One region of the Leuconostoc sp. DB-1 genome, then DNA from elsewhere that is predicted to be linked to it. Evidence: riboswitches for the same ligand, from Rfam matches in the RefSeq annotation. Region 1 holds a riboswitch; the other holds the start of a gene.
What was found. Region 1 has a riboswitch for lysine ahead of lysA (diaminopimelate decarboxylase). Riboswitches for the same ligand answer to the same signal wherever they lie in the genome.
Positions count from the first base shown of each region.

Region 2: another riboswitch for lysine. It lies ahead of alr (alanine racemase); the one in region 1 lies ahead of lysA (diaminopimelate decarboxylase).

Region 1 is NZ_JABFNJ010000001.1:407,178-412,990, reverse strand. Features, by position in the region: gene dapB (4-hydroxy-tetrahydrodipicolinate reductase) at 1-169, opposite strand, end outside; gene dapA (4-hydroxy-tetrahydrodipicolinate synthase) at 169-1,035, opposite strand; gene HFP47_RS01975 (N-acetyldiaminopimelate deacetylase) at 1,038-2,192, opposite strand; partial or broken gene dapD (2,3,4,5-tetrahydropyridine-2,6-dicarboxylate N-acetyltransferase) at 2,192-2,892, opposite strand; gene lysA (diaminopimelate decarboxylase) at 2,894-4,186, opposite strand; lysine riboswitch at 4,270-4,437, opposite strand; partial or broken gene HFP47_RS01960 (fructosamine kinase family protein) at 4,524-5,365, opposite strand; gene HFP47_RS01955 (hypothetical protein) at 5,549-5,813, opposite strand, start outside.
Region 2 is NZ_JABFNJ010000001.1:1,661,251-1,667,063, forward strand. Features, by position in the region: gene HFP47_RS08170 (YdcF family protein) at 1-611, opposite strand, end outside; partial or broken gene HFP47_RS08175 (aspartate-semialdehyde dehydrogenase) at 905-1,998, opposite strand; gene alr (alanine racemase) at 2,008-3,120, opposite strand; lysine riboswitch at 3,218-3,386, opposite strand; gene HFP47_RS08185 (NAD(P)H-hydrate epimerase) at 3,512-4,177, shown strand; gene HFP47_RS08190 (Rrf2 family transcriptional regulator) at 4,262-4,714, opposite strand; gene HFP47_RS08195 (YhgE/Pip domain-containing protein) at 4,768-5,813, opposite strand, start outside.

The sequences.
Region 1 (5,813 bases):
GCCAAATATCTGCTGCCACATTAATATCTGATAAGGAGGTCCATACAGGTACCTTACTCTCATGTTGATGACCACTCACAATACCAACAATTTCATATTCTTCATTCAAGTTATCTTGAATAGCTTGGCCTAATTTACCAAAACCACCAGCTAAAATTATTTTTGTCATTATTTCTCCAATAATTCATTCAAATGTAATTTTTCTGCGTCACTTAAAGGAATAAGAGGCAGACGTACAGCTTCACGTACGAATCCTTTTTCGGCTAATTTCGTCTTAACTGGAGTTGGGGAAGGGTAAGCAAATAGGGCATTCATTCGTGGGGTTAGGTAACGTTGCAAACGCCCAGCTTCGCGCCAATTACCTGCATTCATAGCAGAAAACAATTCAGACATTTCGTCACCATAAAGATGTGAAGCTACCGAAATTGTTCCAGCACCGCCGACGGTGTAAGCCGAAAGAGTCATTGCATCTTCACCAGTATAGACTGCAAATCCAGTGGTCCCTTCTACCTCTGCTTCAACAAATTCAGTTGATGTTGTTTCCTTAATTGCATTAATATTAGGATGTTGAGCTAATTCAATCACACTATCAACCGTGAGACCGACCACCGTACGTCCAGGAATGTTATATAACATAACAGGCTTTTCGGATGCATCAGCGATAGCTTTAAAATGTGCAATCATACCAGCTTGACTTGGCTTATTATAATACGGTGTTACTGCCAAGATGCCGTTAATATGCTCGATTTTGCTTAAAGCTTTGGCTGCTTCTACGGATTCCTTTGTATTATTGGAACCTGCATTAGCAATTAAAAGTGCACGATTACCAACCTGTTTTGCAATAAACCGTGTCAACTCTACTTTCTCTTCAAAAGACAGTGTTGGAGATTCACCTGTTGTTCCTGCAATCACAAATCCTTGCGAACCATGATTTAACAGGTGTTCAATTAATTTCTCTAATGACTCATAATCAATCTCATCGTTTACTGTAAAAGGCGTAATAATTGCCGTAATTAAATTAATTCCTTCGTACATGCTTATTCTCCTTGTGACATTCGCCACTCAATAAAATCTTTCAAAGCATTAAATCCTGGCAACAAAGCTGCTTCATCGATGTTTAACTTGGCACTGTGCAGTGAATGATTGTCATTAACACCCAGCCAAAGCATGACACCAGGAATATGTTGCAATATGTAACCAAAATCCTCACCTGTCATCGCAGGTTTTGCTTCTTCAAAAGCAATGTCTTGACGCTGTTCCATGAAACTCAGCAAATTGTTAGCTAAGTCAGGATTGTTTTCAACAGGCAAATAACTTCCTGTTTCAAGGCGAACATTAATCTTGACATCATTTGCCAACGCCACACCTTCAACGATTTGGCGAATTCGTGTTGTCATTTTATCCAAGCCATCTTTGGTCATGCTACGAACTGTTCCGGCAAGATGCACCGTGTCTGGAATAACATTATTTGTAAAGCCGCCGCTAATCATTCCAAGACTCACTACACCACCTTCTATCGGATCAACGTCACGCGATACAACAGTTTGTAACAACATAATTAATTCAGCCGAAATGACAATTGGATCCTTACCTAAGTGGGGATAGGCCGCATGACCACCTTGCCCATGGATGTCAATTTCGAGCTCGGCCGTTCCAGCAAATAAAGTGCCCGCTAAGGTACTCAAAGTTCCAGCAGGTAAATTAGGCTGATCATGAATGCCGTAAAATTCATCAGGATGCCACTCACCTTCAAAGATTCCTAAATCAACCGCTAATTTGCCACCACTTTTTGACTCTTCAGCCGGTTGGAAAAAGACAATTAAATTGTCTTTAGGTTGATGCTCACTAAAATACTGAACTAATCCCAAAGCTAAAGACATGTGAACATCATGACCACATGCATGCATAACACCTTTATGTGTTGATTCAAATGGCAATCCAGTATCTTCTGTAACTGGTAGCGCGTCAATATCAGCACGATATCCTACCGTCCGGCTTGGGTCAGTCCCAGAAAATTTCACAAGCAATGCCGTAGGTAATTCTTCTACTTGACGTATTGTCATAAAATTAGTTTGCCAAGATTGAATCTTTTCTAACAAATAACGATGCGTTTTAAATTCCGCTAAAGCAAGTTCTGGAATTTTATGTAAGTCACGCCGATAGGTTTTCAAATCTTCTTCACTAACTGGCATTATAAGCCTCGCAATGCGTCAATTAACGCAGTCTTTTGTTGCGTCTTCGAATCAATCTCCTTAATGACTTTTGCAGGAACACCCGCAACTACTGTATTGGCTGGTACATCCTTTGTGACAATCGCTCCAGCCGCAACTACTGCGCCGTCACCGACCTGTACGCCTTCAATAACGACGGCATTAGCGCCAACTAGCACGTTATTTCCGATGCGAACAGGTTGGGCAGATGCTGGTTCAATGACACCAGCTAATACCGCGCCAGCACCAATATGAGAATTTTCACCAACAATGGCACGGCCGCCAAGTACAGCACCCATATCAATCATTGTGTTAGCACCAATCTCTGCACCAATATTAATCACTGCGCCCAACATAATCACCGCATTGTCACCAATTTCAACTTGATCGCGAATAATGGCACCTGGTTCAATGCGAGCATTAATTTCTTTTTATCAAGCAAAGGGACGGCAGAGTTACGTGAATCATTTTCAATAAATACATCTTCTGATGGTAGATTCTTAATTAACAATTCAATTTCAGACCAGTCGCCAATTAATTGTCCAAATGACTCATCTCCAAATTGTTGCACAGTATCTGGCACTTCAGTTGCCAATGTACCTTTATATGTAACTTTTACTGGGGTAATTTTTTTTGCATTTGCAATGAAATTAATTAATTTTTGTGCTTCGTTTTCAGCCATGTTATTTATCTCCTAGAGTATAATCCTGATCTAAACTGATCATGTGTTCAAAAGTTTCACGTTCAACAACGACTTGATGTTGACCATTTTCCACGAAGACAACGGCCGGTCGTGGATTTCGGTTATAATTTGAAGCCATTGCATACCCGTACGCACCTGTTGCAAGCACAGATAAAATGTCACCAGGTTTTGTCGCCGGTAATTCTTCCTGCCAAACCAATACGTCACCTGACTCACAATATTTACCAGCAATCCGCACAATTTCTTCACTTTTAGCATTTGGTTGATTGGCTAAAACCGCTTCGTAATTTGCTTGATAAAGTGCTGGACGAATATTATCTCCCATACCACCATCTACAGCCAAGTAATTTCTAATTCCTGGAATATCCTTACGCGACCCAACTGTATATAGGGTTTGTCCGGCTGGTCCGACAATCGAACGACCAGGTTCAATCCATATTTCTGGCATTGCCCAATCGTACTGTGTAGCCTTTTCTTTCAAAACACGGATAATAGCATCCGCAAACTCACTTTCTGGCAAAGGTTGATCCTCATCAGTATAACGAATACCAAATCCACCGCCAGGATTAATGACTTCTGGTTGCCATCCCCATGAGTAAGCAGTATCTGCTAATAGTGCTGCATTTTTCTCAAATCCAGTCACATCAAATATTTGAGATCCAATATGCGCATGTAAGCCACGCAAATGAAGATGGTTATCTTTTATTGCAATATCATAGGCCTGCTTCGCTTGACCTGTTTGTAAATCAAAGCCAAATTTACTATCTTGTTGACCAGTACTAATAAATTCATGAGTATGAGCTGAAATTCCTGGTGAAATACGTAGTAAAATATCTTGAATAACATTTTTTTCCGCCGTAATTTCTGACAGTAGCTGTAACTCAAGAAAATTATCAACAATAATTGTTCCCACACCATTTTCAACGGCCATCACAAGTTCATCATAACTCTTATTATTACCATTAAAACTAAGATGCTGAGTTGGAAAATCAGCTTTAATTGCTGTGTATAATTCCCCACCAGACACGACATCAGCGTGAATATTTTCTTGAGCTGCCACCTGATAAATTGCTTTAGTAGCAAAAGCTTTACCAGCATAACTCACTACATATGGGACATTTTCTTGTTCAAAGATACGCTTAAACGCTCTCATTGTCTTACGAATAAGTGTTACATCGTAAACTGCTAACGGCGTGCCATATGTCTTTGCCAGTTCGATTGTATCAACACCATCAACTGTCAGATGTTGCTTTTCATTTATTGGATACGTCATCATTTCCCCTTGAATTACACAAAAAAACCCTTTGATAGGTTCGCAAAACGGACTTATCAAAGGGCATTGTTAGCATTTTTGACAGTTTCCATAGCTCACCGCATCTCTGCGACAGTCTAATAGCTCTTAACTATTAGCCCAATCAAGGTCATTTGTAGACACCCTTGATTTCGGCGATATCCCTAAGCTTACTATCAATTGCTACAGCAACTCCGGTAAGTGTATTGTCAATCGCGACCTCTATGTGAAATAATTTTTATTCTGTCATTATTATGACTGAATCATTATTGAATGTCAAGGTTTTTTCGTCTAATTCTTTGCTAGCAATCATGTGATTTTAAAAAGACGTTAATAATTTGTTCATCCGCGGTGCATAAATATCACCAAAGCGTGTAAAGTGCATTAGTATATAATAAAACTCATACCATTTTTCACGTTTTTGCCAGCCATCATCCAATGGCCATTCTTGCATATATTGATTATAAAATGACGGACTAAAGCCGGCAAACACTCTTGAAATCGTCAAATCATATTCCCGATCACCGTAGAACACGTTAGGATCAATAAATACAGGTTTACCTTGATCGTTAAACATAAAGTTTCCTGCCCAGAAATCACCATGCAGTAGTGATGGTTGAACTGTTTGCGCGTGATTATCATTTAATATTGTTTCACGTAAATTACTATAGTGATCACCACGTTGGGTTAGCCAAAAATTATTTTTTTGCGCTTGTGCCATTAGCGGATCCAAGCGCTGTTTCACAAAGAATTCAGCCCAAGAAGATTGCCAAGTATTATTTTTAGGCACAAAATCTACTAAGTTATCACTATCAAATCCAAACTTTGGCGCTGTAGCTTGGTGCATTTTAACTAGCGACTTTGCTAATTCTTGTTGTGACCCATTTCCTTGATTAATCCACGTCAAGACTAAGTAGGCGTGCCCTTGTAACTGTCCCTGTGCTAAAACGGCCGGCACGGTCACCTCTTCCCCAAAGCCTTCAAGCCAGCAACTTCATGATCAAAAAAACTTGCTTGAGCATTTTGTTGAATCTTTAAAAAATAGCGCTGGTTATTCGAATAGATTGAAAACGCCTCGTTAATGTCGCCACCACGTACCTTTTCTAAGTCGTGTGGTTTTTCAAGTCCCAAACGAGTAACAAAATCGTTGCCTAAGTCCATATTATCCTCCAAAATTTATTATCGGAACAAAAAAACACAATTTCCATTACGAAAACTGTGTTTTTGGCAAAATAATACCCTTATTATCGACAAATTTATTCAATTGTCTCACAGGTATTATCATCTGATTGTAGTGTATCATAATATTATACAGACGTCACTACTTTGTGTACTTCTCTACTGTTAGCTGATGACTGGTAAATTGGCTGCAATTAAATCGTTAGTTACATCCACAAATTTTTCATCGTTCAAACGCAACAAACGCCAATCGTATTCCCTATCATTATCAAATTCATCAATATATGGTTCAAACTCACCTTCAGTTTGTAAAATCAGATAGCCTGCAAAAGCATCCGAAAATTCACTTTCAGTGCTAATAACACGTACTAATTGATTATTAGAAAAAAATCCGATGGCTAACTGATCATTGTTCCACTGACCTTCAAAG
Region 2 (5,813 bases), 1.3 Mb from region 1:
CCACGAAAAACATGATACTCGCTTGTATAAAATGTGAATGAACTGTTAGTTAATTTAGCACTATTCCTCAAATTTTCATATGTATTTCTAGAATGTTCTTCCAATATTGTCTTTTCACAGGGAACATTTAGTCTTTTTACAGCAAAGTCTCTCATAGCTTCTGCCTCAGAAACTAATTCATCTTTCCCTTGACCACCCGAAAAAATGATAGTTGGGTACTCTGACATTTTGGTTGCATCTTTAACAGCTGCCTGAATACGATTACCAACAATTCGACCAACATATTGTCCATCAACTAACCCACCGCCTAAGACAACAATCGGACCATGGATTGGTCGTTTAACCACCAATCCATACAAGATACTACTGCTAATAAACTGTAAAAATTGCCAAAGAACGTACAGTGACAACCATGGGATAACAACGAGAATGGGTTTTAAAGATATTGAAAACCCATCATTCAGAAGCCAAATGCCAATATCAGCAATAGCATACACAAGCAACACTAGTGGGAAAACTAACTGATGCAGGCTATGTTGCCATTTACGCCAACTTTGAAAACTGTGATAGGCTAGTGTAATCACCAAAAACAGACCCGCAATATTCCCCATTTAACGAACAGCTTAGCTTCATTAATTATATGAACAACTGATATACTTGGAAACTGAATCACCTGCAGACTAATAAATAAAAAAATCACAATAATCAATACATAAAATCCCAGTCGTAAACTTGCTGGGTTGATCCTGATTTGATGCCAAAGTAGCCAAGAAAAAATACTTATAGCTAAAGTTAAAATTGTTAGAATTGCTATCATAAAGCTATTGTAACACGTTGCTTTTACACACAGTTGTGCCACCGCTTTTTGAGATATAAAAAGAGCGCTGAACGCTCTTAAAAAAATTTATGCTGTGACAAACTTATTTGCTGCGTCTTCTGGGACTCTGACCAAGTCTAAGTCAACAAGACGTTCTGCAATTTGCACTGTATTCCAAGCAGCACCTTTAAGCAGGTTATCTGAGACAACCCACATATGGAAACTATCATCATTTTCCAAATCGGGACGCACACGGCCGACGAATGTTTCGCGTTTTCCTTCGGCATTAATTGGCTGTGGGTACAACTGTTCCTTTGGATTGTCTTCCAAAACAACACCTGGGGCTTCACTCAGAATCGCTTGAATATCAGCGGCTGTCGCTCCTGATCCGGCATCCGTTTCAAAATAAACAGTCTCGCCATGACCAATAGGAACAGGTACCCGGACCGCAGTTGCTGTCACTTTAACTGCTTTAGAATTTTTATCACCGAACATAATTTTTTTAGTCTCATGAATCATCTTCCATTCTTCATGAGTGTAACCGTCTTCTTCAAAACATCTATTTGTGGCAGTAAATTATAAGCTAGGGGATAATGATGCTTAGCACTTTTAACCGGCAAAATCTCAGCATGCATTTCTTTACCAGCATTGTGGGCATCAGTTTCTGAAACTAGCTCTTGCCATGCAGATTGTCCCGCACCAGAAGCAGCTTGATAAGTTGACACGATAACACGTGTCAAACCATATTTAGCTTTAATGGGCGCTAGAGCAACAACCATTTGAATCGTTGAACAGTTAGGGTTGGCAATAATTCCTTGGTGTTGTTTCAAATCTGCTTCATTAACTTCAGGAACAATTAACGGGACATCATCATTCATTCGCCATTGGCTTGAATTATCAACAACCACAGCGCCGCGTTTCACAGCTTCGGGTGCAAATCGTGCTGAAACTGAACCACCACCGCTAGCCAAAACTAAATCAACCCCATCAAAACTTCCTGGAGTTGCTTCCTCAACAACCACGTCTGTACCTTTAAATTGAAGTGTCTTACCTGCTGAACGTGACGAAGCAAGCAATTTTATATTCTTCACGGGAATCGTTGATTGCTCTAATTGTTCAATAAGTCGTGTGCCCACAGCACCTGTTGCGCCAAGAATGGCAACACTATATTCTCTAGTCATTATCTTCTCCTAATCTACTAAAATACGATGTATTCTATCTTGTAGTCCTGTTGTGATTTCCCAGGGCGCCAAACCTGCAAACTGTGCAACGTCCTCGATTGTATTCTCTAAGTCTCCATCTTGACCAATAAAGGTTACCGTTGTACCTTCTGGATATTCACGAGGCAAACGTATCATTAACTGATCCATTGCTACTTGCCCTACAATAGGGGCGTATTGACCGTCAATAATAACCTTAAACCCCATTAATTTGCGTAGCCAACCATCCCCATAACCAATAGGAACAGTGCCTATCCACTCGTTTTGAGTTGTCGTATATTTGTGTGAATAACTAATACCTTCACCAGCAGGTAAGCGTTTAACAAAATTTACCTCGCTCCGAAGGGCCATGACGGGTTTCAGGTTACGTCCATCTGCTAGTTCACCACGAGAGGGCTCAATCCCATAAAGCACCGTTCCTACGCGGACAACCTCATGGGGAACCTCTTCTGCGTGATACATTGCAGCACCCGAATTAGCAACATGATAATACTTTGGTTTTGGCAAGTCATCCGTCAATTGATGCCAACGTGTTAATTGCTTTTGGAAGTACCTGGTATCTGATGAATCAGATTCGGCAAAGTGCGTCGATAGTCCAACATATTCAAACTTATCAGCATGATCCAAAACAAACTGTATCGCTTTCGCTAAAGTTTCACGATTTCTAAACCCAATTCTACCCATGCCAGTATCGATACCTAGTGTAACAGGTAATCGCTGTTCACCAGTTAACTGATGTTCTGCTTTCTCCAGCCAGTCCAATGAAACAACAGTTGCCATGATATGCTGGACAGCCATTAGTTCAACATACTTTACCTGTGAAATACCTAAAATTAAAATTGGTGCGGTTATGCGCTCATGCCGCAGTGCAATAGCTTCATCAAGAACAGCTACACCTAAGCCATAAATACCTCCTGCCACAGCAGCTTGAGCCATAGGAATCAAACCAAATCCATAGGCATTTGACTTAACGGTCAAAAAGACTTTGTCTGCACCTGATACATTTTTAACGGTCGTTATATTATGTTCAACAGCGCTCTTGGAAACTTCAAGACGTGTTGGACGTGTTATTGCCTCTACCATATGTTAGCCCATTCACAGATATCTATGAATGCATACCTCCTCTATTAAAAAATCCACAGCGCACAAGTAGCAGCCATGGATCCCAATTAATTGCAATCTATAACATAGCACCCCGCTTACGCGACAGTCCAACGATTTTTCACCGATTGGCCCAGCTACTTGGTGTCACAGCACCAATGCTTCGGCTACATCCCCTTTAACCTGTTTCATTGTACCTGTAAGCACTCCGCAAGCGACTAATGTCAGCAGCAACCTCTATGATTCTTAAATTGTTATTATTGTATTCTAATTTTTTTTATTTGTCAAATTCAATATTTTTACGCTTGTTTGATTGATAACACTGTCAAATCACCGTATAATGAATTTAATAACTTATGAAATGATGGGAACTATGACGCGACTTGTTACAGCTACAGAAATGCAGCAAATAGATAATTACACGATTGAGACTATTGGTATGCCACAGGATGTATTAATTGAACGGGCCGCAATGGCAGTGCTTGATGTTATCGGCGCCGGTAGATTCGATTTGAGTCATGTGTTAGTACTAGCTGGTCTTGGTAATAATGGTGCTGACGGCGTAGCAATCGCTCGTCTCTTGTACGCTCAAGGCGTAAATGTCTCATTACAATTTGTCGGAAACGTTAGCCGTGCGAAAGACAGTGTGAAACGGCAACTGGCAATCATTGAAAAGCATGGCTTAGTTCGTTCTGAAAAAAGTGACTTTAATGAGGCAACTTTAATTATTGATGCGATATTTGGAGTTGGATTGAACAACGTTCTACCTGAAGGCTTACAAAAAATGATTAAAGCGGCCAACCACATTGATAAACCTGTCATTGCTGTTGATGTTCCTACTGGTATTGATGCAACAACGGGAGAGGTACGTGGCGCTGCTCTTAAAGCTCATACTACAGTCACTTTCGGCTTCACAAAGGTTGGTTTAACGCAACAGAATGGTTGTTACCTTTCCGGAAATGTTATTTTAAAAGATGTCGGGATGCTTATTCCAGATGATTTTGAATTCAGTTTACAGGAGACGCTACCTGTTGCATAGAATATAATACTTCACAATATAAAAACAGTTTATTAATGCCAGGTTGGCATTAATAAACTGTTTTTTTAGTCAATATGTGTCACTTCATCGCCAATCAACAATTTCTTCTCCTTCTTTAGCAAACAATAACAAATCAGCAATTGATGTACGTTTTAACCGTTTCTTAAAATCTTTTTCTGCTTCATAGACAATAGATAGAACTTCTTTTGTTCCTTCAGCGACAGCAGTTTTGGCAGGAAACACGCGATCTGCCAATTGGGTAGAATGAATAAAGCTATCTTCTCCTTCAATCGCCTCATAAACATCCAATAACGTAATATCATTGGTATTACGAGCCAATTTGAAACCACCTTCCTTACTAGCGATCGCTTTTATTAAATTTGCAACAACTAATTTGCGCATTGTTTTTTTTAAGTACGATTCAGATACTTCTAAGTGTTCACTTAAAACATGACTTTTAACAGGTAAGCCATCTTTTTGCAAAGCTAACATAACCAAGACAACCAAACTTTGTTCAACTGCACTAGACATTTTCATTTATTTTTCCAACTTCATTTCTTTATGTACGCAGTCTGCCGACTGCTTTTAAATTAATGCTTAAAAGTTAACTGATTATGGTTTAATTTCATTTGGTACACAAACCATGTTAGTACCATTGATATCACTCCTAAGGATAACAATACAGTTAAGTCTGATGCAACACTGCCACCCATAGAAATTGTTTCGCGGAAGGCATGGACAGAGTAACTCATTGGCATCCATGGATGAATTGCCTCAAAAAAGCTGTTTGACAACTCAATAGGATAAGATCCTGCACTAGCACTCAGTTGTAATACCATCAAAACCAGCATAATCCCTGACCCTAGTTTACCAATTAGCACATTAAACAAGACAACAAACTGATTGAACCCAAAGGATGCTGCTAAGGCTACAACAAATGTCATCGCTGGCCGCTGCGCTTCCATGCCATCCACTAAGAAGAGTAAACCAGTCATAATCAGTGCTTGTCCAATAAAAACTGGCGCATTAATTAACTGCTTATTAGCCCACCATGTGAAACCATTTTTTGGCTTTTTAGAAACCGTCATGAAATCAAATATGGTCGTAAATGTGATCATACCAACAAATAACCCAACAGACATCATATATGGCGCCATTCCAGTTCCGTTGTTAGGAACCTTTGATAAATTAGATGATTTTTGCTTGACTGGCTGTGATAATGCTACCACATTTGATTTCTTATTGTGTATAGCTGACAATTTCACAGCACCATCAGCTAATTTATTCGCTAAAGTGGTTGCACCAGTACCTGCCTGCTGTAAGGCCTCACTAGCTTGATTTTCACCAGTAAGTAACTGTGTCGTGCCATCATTTAATTGCGAAACACTACTATTAAGTGTATCGTTTTTGGCGGCTAACTGTCCAAGTCCTGTAGTTAATTGAGATGATCCTTGCGCTAGCTGCTGAGCACCTGGTACTGCTTGGTTAGCTATTCCTTGGCTGACAGTAGTTAAGCTGTCATTTAGTGTTTTAATGGCTGTTTGCGCGCCTTGAGTGGCAACGGATCCTTGTTGACCGAGCTTCTGTAATTCTGGAATTTCTGCCTGCAACGCTTGTAATTGTGGCAGCATAGCTT